3 regions of the Actinoplanes missouriensis 431 genome follow, and region 1 is predicted to be linked to each of the others. Evidence: riboswitches for the same ligand, from Rfam matches in the RefSeq annotation. Region 1 holds a riboswitch; each other region holds the start of a gene.
The links. A riboswitch is a leader RNA that binds a small molecule or an ion and turns the genes downstream of it on or off. The one in region 1 is predicted to bind cyclic di-AMP.
Positions count from the first base shown of each region.

Region 2: linked by a shared signal. The riboswitch ahead of AMIS_RS02035 (coiled-coil domain-containing protein) and the one ahead of AMIS_RS23085 (LysM peptidoglycan-binding domain-containing protein) in region 1 are both predicted to bind cyclic di-AMP.
Region 3: linked by a shared signal. The riboswitch ahead of AMIS_RS07625 (C40 family peptidase) and the one ahead of AMIS_RS23085 (LysM peptidoglycan-binding domain-containing protein) in region 1 are both predicted to bind cyclic di-AMP.

Region 1 is NC_017093.1:4,923,769-4,927,032, forward strand. Features, by position in the region: gene AMIS_RS23075 (Chromate resistance protein ChrB) at 1-23, opposite strand, end outside; gene AMIS_RS23080 (sulfite exporter TauE/SafE family protein) at 101-910, opposite strand; gene AMIS_RS23085 (LysM peptidoglycan-binding domain-containing protein) at 986-1,504, opposite strand; cyclic di-AMP (ydaO/yuaA leader) riboswitch at 1,545-1,720, opposite strand; gene AMIS_RS23090 (DUF1304 domain-containing protein) at 1,943-2,305, opposite strand; gene AMIS_RS23095 (hypothetical protein) at 2,349-2,567, shown strand; gene AMIS_RS23100 (alpha/beta fold hydrolase) at 2,584-3,237, opposite strand.
Region 2 is NC_017093.1:423,302-426,565, reverse strand. Features, by position in the region: gene AMIS_RS02045 (ABC transporter ATP-binding protein) at 1-391, shown strand, start outside; gene AMIS_RS02040 (coiled-coil domain-containing protein) at 420-1,433, opposite strand; cyclic di-AMP (ydaO/yuaA leader) riboswitch at 1,437-1,576, opposite strand; cyclic di-AMP (ydaO/yuaA leader) riboswitch at 1,784-1,916, shown strand; gene AMIS_RS02035 (coiled-coil domain-containing protein) at 1,923-2,939, shown strand; gene AMIS_RS02030 (glycoside hydrolase family 65 protein) at 3,005-3,264, opposite strand, start outside.
Region 3 is NC_017093.1:1,625,827-1,629,090, forward strand. Features, by position in the region: gene AMIS_RS07620 (MurT ligase domain-containing protein) at 1-1,043, opposite strand, end outside; cyclic di-AMP (ydaO/yuaA leader) riboswitch at 1,442-1,592, shown strand; gene AMIS_RS07625 (C40 family peptidase) at 1,632-2,417, shown strand.

The DNA of each region.
Region 1 (3,264 bases):
TCGTCACCCGCGACAGTCCCCATGACCGACCACCTCCCGGCAGGGCCATGTAACCATGGTTACCGCAGGCGTTCAACACCGGGACGCCGACCCGGACGGTTCACGGCGTCAGGCTCGCCCTCGGGATCATCACGGGCGGTTCCGCGGAGCCGCGCGGCGGGTCGGGCGTGCCGGCGTCGTGCCAGAGGGCCGCGGCCAGGACCAGGGCGGCCACGCCGATCACCACGCGCAGCGGGCGCTCCGGGGTGCGCCGCACCAGCGCCGGCCCGATCCAGCTGCCGATCAGGCAGCCTGCGGCCAGCACCCCGGCCGCCGTCCAGTGGACCGGCGCGAGCAGCGTGTAGAGGATCGCGGCGGCGACGGTGGAGAAGCCGAGCACCACGGTCTTCACCGCGTTCGTGACGGCGAGCGGCTCGACTGCCGCCACCGAGAGCGCGGCCAGCATCATCACGCCGGCGCCCGCGCCGAAGTAGCCGCCGTAGACCGCGATCAGAAACACCGCGAGACCCAGGGGCGGCCGTACGCCGGGACGGACGTACCAGGCGCGCAGCGGCTCCCGGAACAGCAGCATCAGCCCGCCGGCCGCGATCAGGCCGGGCACCACCCGTTCGAACGCGGACGACGGCGTCCCCATCAGCAGCAGCGCGCCCGCGGTGCCGCCGGTCACCCCGGCCACGCCGTGCCGGGCGATCCGGCGCCCCTGCCCGTGCAGCTCCACACGGGAACCGGCGGCCGCGCCGAACGCGGTGGAGAGCAGCGCGACGGTGTTGGTGACGTTCGCGGCCACCGGCGGGATGCCTGCCGACAGCAGGGCCGGGTAGGTGACCACGGACGCCAGCCCGCCCATCGACCCGGTGAGACCGCCGCCGATGCCGCCGAGGAAGAGCAGGACGGCATGGGTGAGGGTCACAGAGCCTGAGCGTAAGGGACCGCCGCGATCGTGACGAGTCGGCGCTGACCCGCCACGACCGCGGCGGCCGCTCGGTCAGCGCAGGCGGAGCCGCTGACCCGGGAAGATCCGGCTCGGGCTGTCGAGCCGGTCCTTGTTGAGCTTGAAGAGGGTGCGCCAGCCGCCCTTGACCTTGTGCTTCTTCGCGATCGAGGCGAGCGTGTCGCCGGAACGCACCACGTAGGTGCCCTTCTTCGAGACGGTCGCCTTCTTCGACGCCGGCGACTTCCCGGACGACGCCTTTTTGTAGACGCCCGCCTTCTTGCCGCACACCGGCCAAGGCTTCAGGCCGCGCTTCTTGTGGAGCTTCGTCGCGACCTTGATCTGCTCGGCCTTCGTGGCCCGGTCCGCGGTCGGGGCGTACTTGCCGCCCCCGTTCGCCCTCCACGTGCTGCGGCTGAACTGCAAGCCACCGTAGTACCCGTTCCCGGTGTTGATGTGCCACCGGCCACCGGACTCGCATCGCGCGAGGACGTCCCAGTTGACCTGCCGGGCCGCTGACGCGGGGCTCGCCGGGGCGAGAAGCACACCGGCTCCGGTGATGCCCGCGGTCACCAGACCGAGGGCAAGGCGCGTTCGTCTACCGATCCGAGACATGGATGATCCTCCACGCCTGCGAGGTGAGCTGTCGGGTTCGGACAGAGGTGCCCGGCCGTCGTCATGCGGCTTCACCCCAAGGCGCGGTCATGCGGCGCCGGAAATCGTGGGTCCCCCGCTCCTGCCTCTCCCATCGAGTCCCCGGACGGCGGCAGGATTCGGCGGACCGCCCGTGGTGCCCGCATCGCGGGACGGCCCGACGGTAACCACGCCACCGGGGCGGAGACCAAGCTCGAACCGTCCAATAGTGACGTTCTTCACGCTATTTGCCCGATTTGATCTTGTCGCTGCCCCGGAATGGCGGGCATTCCCGATTTCCGAGGTCCGTCGCATTCGGCAGAGACGAAAAATGCCCGGCCGGGCAATACCGGACCGGGCGAAAAGGGGAATTTCGGATCAGTTCGCGAGCAGGACGGCGGCGATCGCGAGGACCGCCGGAACGGTCTGCACGAACAGGATCCGGCGGCTCGCCGTGGCCGCGCCGAAGACACCGGCGACGGCCACGCACCCGAGGAAGAACAGCTTCGCGGCGAACCCGGTGTCCCCGCCCGCGATCAGCCCCCAGACCAGCCCAGCGGCGAGGAAGCCGTTGTAGAGACCCTGGTTGGCGCCGAGCACCTTGGTCTCCCGCGCGAACTCCTCGGTCAGCCCGAACGCCGCGCGCCCCCGCGGCCGCGTCCACAGGAACATCTCCAGGACCAGGATGTACACGTGGATCAGCGCGACCAGCGCCACCAGCAGGTTCGCCAAGATCATCATGGCGACACCCTAACCTGAGACGGAGCTGCGTATTCTGTCCGCCATGAGCATCGACGAGAAACCGGGCGAATCGGCGCGTACCTTCGGAGCAATCGCGATCGTCATCGGTCTCTTGATCGGCGCATTCGGCTTCCTCACCGACGGGGTGCCCCCGCGCGGCTATTATTTCGCGGGCCTGCTCGTGCTGGTCGGCAGCGCGGTGCGGATCGAGGCGGCCCTCAAACACCGCACCGATCCGGTACGGGCGGAGCACCAGCCCTGATCGACCGGTTCCCCGGTCAGTTCCCGGCCAGCAGGGACGCCAGGTCTTCCGGCCGCGAGAACATCGGCCAGTGGCCGGTCGGAAGCTCGCGGACCGTCCAGCTCTCGCCGCTCATCAGCGCGAACGCCGGAACCGTGGCGGCCAGCCCGCGTAACTGAGCAGCGGAGAACGAGCACAGGATCGCGGTCCGCGCCAGGCCACGCCACGCCTCGCCGTGCCGCACCGGTTCGGTGGCCGTGCCGACCGGCTGCGCCCGCCCGCGTTCCCGCACGATCGCCCAGTCGAAACCCTGCGCCGGCGCGGGCGCCTCGGCCGGGATCGGGATCATGCCATCCGGGGCGTCCGGCGCCGAACCGTCGAACTCGGCCTGGGACATGCCGTCCGGCAGCGGCCCGGTGTCCACGTAGACGAGGCGGGCCACCCGGTCCGGCAGCCGGTCCGCCGCCGCCGTGATCACCGCTCCGGCGTAGCTGTGGCCGACCAGGACCACGTCGCGCAGCCCATCCAGCAGTTCGGCGACCTGCTCGACGTGATCGGACGCCGTGATGCCCGGGTCCAGCGTGAGCGAGACCTGATGCACGTCGTGTCCCGCGGCGCGCAGCGGCGCCGCCACCGCGTCCCACGCCCAGCCGCCCAGCCAGAATCCCGGTACCAGCAGATATGTCGTCATGCGGAGAACACTAGGAGCAATACCGGG
Region 2 (3,264 bases), 4.3 Mb from region 1:
CATGTCACCGGCCGAGGTGAAGGAGAAGAAGGACGGGATCATCGAGTTCTCCGGCATCAACGAGCGCGGCGACTTCTCGTCGCTGCCGATGCGGACCTACTCGTCCGGCATGGCCGCCCGTCTGAAGTTCTCGATCGCCGCCGCGAAGCAGCACGACGTGCTGCTGATCGACGAGGCGCTGGCGACGGGTGACGCCAAGTTCCGCCGCCGGAGCGAGGCGCGGGTGCGTGAGCTGCGCGCCGAGGCCGGCACGGTCTTCCTGGTCAGCCACAGTGAGCAGTCGATCCGGGACACCTGCGACAGGTGCATCTGGCTGGAGTCCGGCCTGATCCGGGCGGACGGCCCCACCGACGAGGTGATGCGGGAGTACGAGTCCTACATGCGCAAGTAGGACCCGTACCCCCGAGGGGTTTTGATCTTTAGCGGACCGAGAGATGCACGTGGTTGGTGTGGTCGCTGGAGGGGTCGCCGCCCGCTCCGCTGTACGACTTCCAGCCACTGCTCGGCAGCCAGATCCGGCGGTACCAGATCACGTAGAGCACGTCGAGCGCGTCCGCGTTGTTGATGAAGTAGTTCGCCAGGTTGGTGCCGTAGGTCTTGCTGGCACCCGTGGCGTCCCCGCCGAAGCCGTTCTTGTCGGCCGCGAAGTCGCAGGCCCGGCCCTTCGGGTGCTCACCGCTGTTCTGCTCGCGGAAGCAGTGCACGTACCGGGTGAACCCGTCCTTCTGGGCCTGCTTCAGCGCGTGCAGGGTGCGCGGGGTGAGGCAGCCGCTGCTGGTCGGGTCCTTCTCGGTGCAGCCGGACCCTGAGCCGCTCGGCGCCGGATCGGCCTTGGCGCTGCCACCGCCGTCACTCGACGACGACGCGTCGGCGCCCTGGTTCGCCTTCTTCAGCGCGGTCTCGGCCTGCAGCTTCTTCTTCGCCATCACGTTGACCTGCTTCTGCTGGTCCTTGATGGTGGCGTCGAGGGTGAGCTTGGCCTTGCGCCGGGAGTCGAGGGTCGTCTTGAGCTCCTCGATCGCGGCGTTCTGATCGGCCGCGACGGTCGACAGGATCATGGTCCGGTCGATGAAGCTGCCGGTGTCGCTCGCGTTGACGAGCGCGCTCATCCCGCCCATCCGGCCCGACGTGTATGCCTGGGAGGCGATCTCGTCGAGGGCCGCCTGCTGGGGGCCGACCTGGGCGTCCAGCTTCTTGAGCTCCGCCGTCAGCTCGGTCTGCTTCTTCTTGGAGGACTTGAGCTTCGCCTTCGCCTCCACGTAACCGCGAGAGGCGTCCTCCAGCTGCTCGACGAGAGACTTGGAGCCGCCCTCGCCGTCGTCACCGTTGTCACCGGGAGCGGCGGTGGCCGGTGACGCCACGACCGCCAGCCCGCACACGGCGAGGAGCAGCCCCATCACGGCCGCCAATCGCCGCGCAGTCTTTCGCTGCACAAGGAATCCTTCCGTCGGCCGCCGACCGAGTTAGCTGACGGGTTCGGGACGGAAGCAATCCCTACCACCTTCAAAAGGCGGATTCACCCCGAGGAAATATGGTTCCCCGGCTCGCCGCGAGGGCGATTAGGCGGCGGTCCCCGGGTGGGAACCGGAACCGACCATACCCACTCAATCAACAGATCGACAGTTCTCGTACGTTCCGCGATTACCCGGACACGCGAGGTGATTTGATTACGGAAAGTCGCTGCCTGGTAACAGTTTTGGCCGTCTCGCCGCCCTGATACCGCGCCATTCCTCGGGTAAACTCGTCGCCGGTCCTGCCAGGACGGCACCGCCCCCGAGGAGCCGGCAGGCCGCCGCCTAATCACCGTGAGGTGAGCCGGGGAACCAAGTCAGTGGGGTGAGTCCGCCTTCGGGCGGTAGGGATTGCTTCCGTCCCGAACCCGTCAGCTAACTCGGTCGGCGGTGACTAGGAAGGAACTGTTGATGACCGCAAGTCCCCGCCGGTGGCTGATGCTTGCCCTGGCACCACTGGTGGCTACGACGTTGTTCGTGGCGCCGGTGACCCCTGCCTCCGCCGAGCCGAACGGTTCGTCCGCGACCGCGGAGGAAGAGGACGACGACGCCAACCTCTCCGACGTCATCGAGGCGGCCAACCGGCGCTACGTCTCGGCCAAGGCTGCCGTGACGAAGTCCACAAAGGCCCAGGCGAAGCTGAACGTCGAGATCAAGGCCGCGGAGACCCGGCGCGACAAGCTCATCCCCGAGGTGAACTCGATCGCCCGCGAGCAGTACGTGACGGGCAACCTGAGCGCCGTCGGCTTCCTGCTCGGTGCGAACTCGTCGAACGACTTCCTGCACAAGGCGATCTCCCTGGAGGAGATCAACAAGCTGCACGACGAGAAACTGCACGAGCTGAACGAGGCGATCGCCACGGTCGCCGAGAGCAAGGCGAAACTCGACGCCGAGGTCAAGGCGCAGAAGAAGAACGCCTCGCTCATGAAGAAGCAGAAGGACTCCGCGGAGAAAGCCCTGCAACTGGTGGGCGGCAATGCCCTCACCGAGGGCTTCGTGGTGGCGAAATCCCCGCAGGCCGACCCGGCCCCGCGGAACTCCAGCGGCGGTTTCTCGCCGGAGGGTTGCAACCAGAAGGACCCGACGACGAACGGCTGCATCACCAAGCGCACGCTGCACATGTACAAAGAGGTCAAGAAGGCCGGCTTCGACATGTTCGTCGGCTGCCACCGTGACGGCGGGCCGTTCGAGCACCCCAAGGGCCGGGCCTGTGACTGGTCGCTGCAGAAGAGCGGATTCTCGTCGGCGCACAACGACAAGATGATGAAGTACGGCAACGACCTCATGGCGTTCCTGGTGCGTAACGCCGACGAGCTCGGGATCTACTACGTCATCTGGTACAAGAAGATCTGGTTCCCGGCGTCGGGCTGGAAGGCGTACCACGGCGTCAGTGACCACACCGACCACGTGCACGTCTCCCTGCTCTAGGGAACGCCTCAGGCATCGGAAAAGCCCCCGTCCTCACGCTGAGGACGGGGGCTTTTCTCGTTGCCTCAGTGCACCGCGCGGCGCACCGGCGCCCGCCCGTGCGGCTGGGACGGCGCGGACCCCACCGGAGGAGCCGGCGGGATCGGCATGGTCACCGGGCGCACCTGGGTGACCTCGGTCTCCTTGCCGTGGTGCACGAGCGTCAGCCGGGCCGAACCGCCACCGTTGCGCAGCGAGTAGGTCACCTCGTCCGCCGTCACGTTCACCCGCAGCCGCAGACCGCGCCAGAGCAGCGAGAACTCCAGGTTGTTGATCCGGCTGGGCA
Region 3 (3,264 bases), 3.3 Mb from region 1:
AGCACCGGGCGGTTGCGCAGGGGCGAGAAGTCGACGTCGTAGAGCCACGAGGTGTCGAAACCGTCGGGGTCACGGGCGTTGATGGAGAGCAGTGTCGGCGCCTGTTCCGCCATGTCGAACGCCTCCAGCCAGCTGGCCGGGTTCTTGGCGAGGAGCAGCCGGATGTTGCGGCCGTCCCGGTCGACCTGCGCGTACCGCCCGGCGATCGAGGCCACCCGGGAGAGCCGGGGGAGAGCCTCGATGGGGCGCACCCCGAACTCGGCGGCGACGGCGAGCGCGGTGGCCGCGTTGCCGATGTTCACCTTGCCCGGGAGCTGCAGTTTCACCATGTGCCAGTCACCGCGCGGGTCGATCACGCCCTCGTCCTCGACCGACCAGTGCGCGCGGGGCCGGCGCAGCGGGCAGCCGGTGCACCACCAGTCGCCGTTGGCCCGCTCGATCGGGTGGCCGCTCTCCGGGCAGACGAACGAGTCGTCGAGCCAGCGCTGGCCGGCGCTGAACCAGGTCACCTGCGGGCTGCCGCTGGCGGCCCAGACGACCATCGGGTCGTCCGAGTTCGCCACGACCTTGATGTGGGGGTGGCTGGCCAGCGCGGTCTTCCACAGCTGCGCCATCATCGCCACCTCCTTCGCCCGGTCCAGCTGGTCGCGGGAGAGGTTGAGCAGGGCCACCACCTTGGGGCGGGTGGACTCGATGACCTGGGCCAGATAGTGCTCGTCGACCTCCAGCACGGCGAACGGGGTGTGACCCTCTTTCGCCAGTGCGGAGGTGTGGCCGGTCGGCATGTTCGCGCCGAAGGAGTTCGTGGCGACCCGGCCGAGCACGCCGACCGCCGCCGCGGTGAGCCGCGTCGTGGTGGTCTTGCCGTTCGTCCCGGAGACGAGCGCCACAGCCCGGCCGGACGAGAGGTGGGCCAGCAGGTCGGGGTCGATCTTGAGGCCGATCCACCCGCCGATGACCGAGCCGTCGCCGCGTCCAGCAGCCCTGGAGAGCGCCGCGGCGGTCTTCGACGCAGTGGTCGCGACCTTGGCGATAAGAGGCATCTTCCCGTCCGTCACGCCAGCGAGGGTACCGGACCGAAAGGTTACGTCGAGTTGCCGTCCGGTCAAGATCGCATGCGCCTTGCGTTTGTGCCGCTCTCGACGTTTTGACCTAGGTTCCGGGTTGGCGGCTGACGAATTGTGTGTTCTGTTTCACCCGTGACCTTCGACTGATCGTGATCGGTCGACCCCGATGAGTAATGGCATTTGTCTCCGGGCGGTAACAAACCGGACACCAACATGTGTGCCAATTACTGTGAGTGACATTTTCGGCCCTAACGATCACGCGGAAGGTCAGGTACCAAGGTTGGGCCGGGTGCGACCGCCTCCCGGCTCGCACCAGCCCGGCCCACGCCGAGCCCTGCCCCGAGCTGGACGGTGCGACCACCGCAGGACCGGAACCACAAACAAGGCATCAGGGGGCAGGGACGGGGGACCCATATCCGGCCGGTTCAGCTCCACACCGGCCTCGGGGTGAAGTCGCCTAGCGACCGGGCACACCTTCCCGCCCGAACCCGACAGCTAACCTCGCAGGCGTGCCGGAGGGATATCTCTACCGTGCACGAACTCAGTTCGCGCCGTGGCAGCCGCGTGTCTCGCGGCGCCGGCACTGTCGCACTGTCTCTGGGTCTCTGCCTCTGCGCCGGGCAGTTGGTCGCCGCGTCCCCCGCGGCTGCCGCTCCGGTCGCTGTCAAGGCAGCCGTCGCGACGCAGGCCGCCGCGAAGGTCAAGCCCAAGCTGACCGCCAAGGCCAGCACCCGGAGCCTGAAGTGGGGCTCCACCCTCAAGGTGACCGCCAAGGTCATCGACCCGCGTACCGGCAAGATCGCCAAGGGCACGGTCCGGCTCCAGGGCCTCGTCGGCGGCAAATGGCGGACGTGGGACACCGAGACCGTCAAGAACCAGAACGGGACGGTCACCCTCAAGTACGCCCCCAAGAACACGTACTACATCCGGACCCTCTTCACGGGCTCCGGCTTCAGCAGCGCGTCCACCGGCAAGACGAAGATCACTGTCAAGACGAGTGGCGCGAAGATCCTCGCTGAGGCGAAGAAGCACAAGGGCGCCCTGTACAAGTACGGCGCGTCGGGCCCCAAGCGCTTCGACTGCTCGGGCTACACCAAGTACGTCTACAAGAAGGCAGCCGGCAAGTCGCTGCCGCACAAGGCGAACTCGCAGCAGAAGTACGGCAAGAGCGTCAGCAAGAGCAAGAAGCAGGTCGGTGACCTGATCGTCTTCCGCAACGGGTCGTACGGTTACCACGCCGGCATCTACGCCGGCAACGGCTACATCTACGACTCGCCGCACACCGGCGCCCGGGTCGGCAAGCACAAGATCTGGAACAAGAACTACGTGGTCCGGCGCCTCGTTGCCTGACGTGCTTGGTTTCGTCTCCAGTAAGTGTTTCGTCTCCAGTAAGTAAGGAAAGACCGGCACGCGGCGTGGTGGCGCCGTAGCCGTGATCACGCCTGTGGGGTGTGGCCCGATCGATGGGGTCACGCCCCACAGGCGTTTCTTCTTCCGGGTACGGGCGACGCCGCCCCCGACCGCAGATGAGCCGTCCCCGAGAAGCCGCGCGACCGGGGCGTCCGGTCCGAGCCGTCCGGCGAGTTCTGCTACCGGTGCGTGGGCACGCTCCGCGGCCGCCCCGACGTGCGGAACGCGGAGGCGGAGTGCGGAGTGCGGACTGCCGAGCGCCGGAGTGCGGACTGCCGAGCGCCGGAGTGCGGACTGCCGAGCGCGGAGTGCCGAGCGCGGAGTGCCGAGCGCGGAGTTCCGAGTGCGGAGCGCGAGTGCGGACGCCGGGCCGGCTGGGCGACCGGCGGAGGTGGATCGTGGTCGCCGCGGGGCCGAGCCGTAGCTGAGGCCTGTGATCAAGGCCCTGTTGCCTATGTGAGCTACGGCTCGCGTCCCCGAGCCGTAGACCAGGCCTGTGATCAAGGGCTTGTCGCCTGTGTGAGCTACGGCTCGCAGGGCCGGGCGGCGGGATGCCTGCGTGGGCTACGGCTCGGGGCGGCGGGATGCCTGCGTGAGCTACGGCTCGCGGGGGAGGGCTCCCTTCTGCTCCACCCGGGGGCTCCACTTTGCTCCACGATTGCGGTCAAGGGCGGGCTCCCACAGTTTGAACAGGGAGTTATCGGACCTGCTGGGGGCGATGTCGGAAACGAGACTCCGTCGATCATGGCTTGGCCCTCCACTTGGGGGCACCACCGTTGAACAGGCA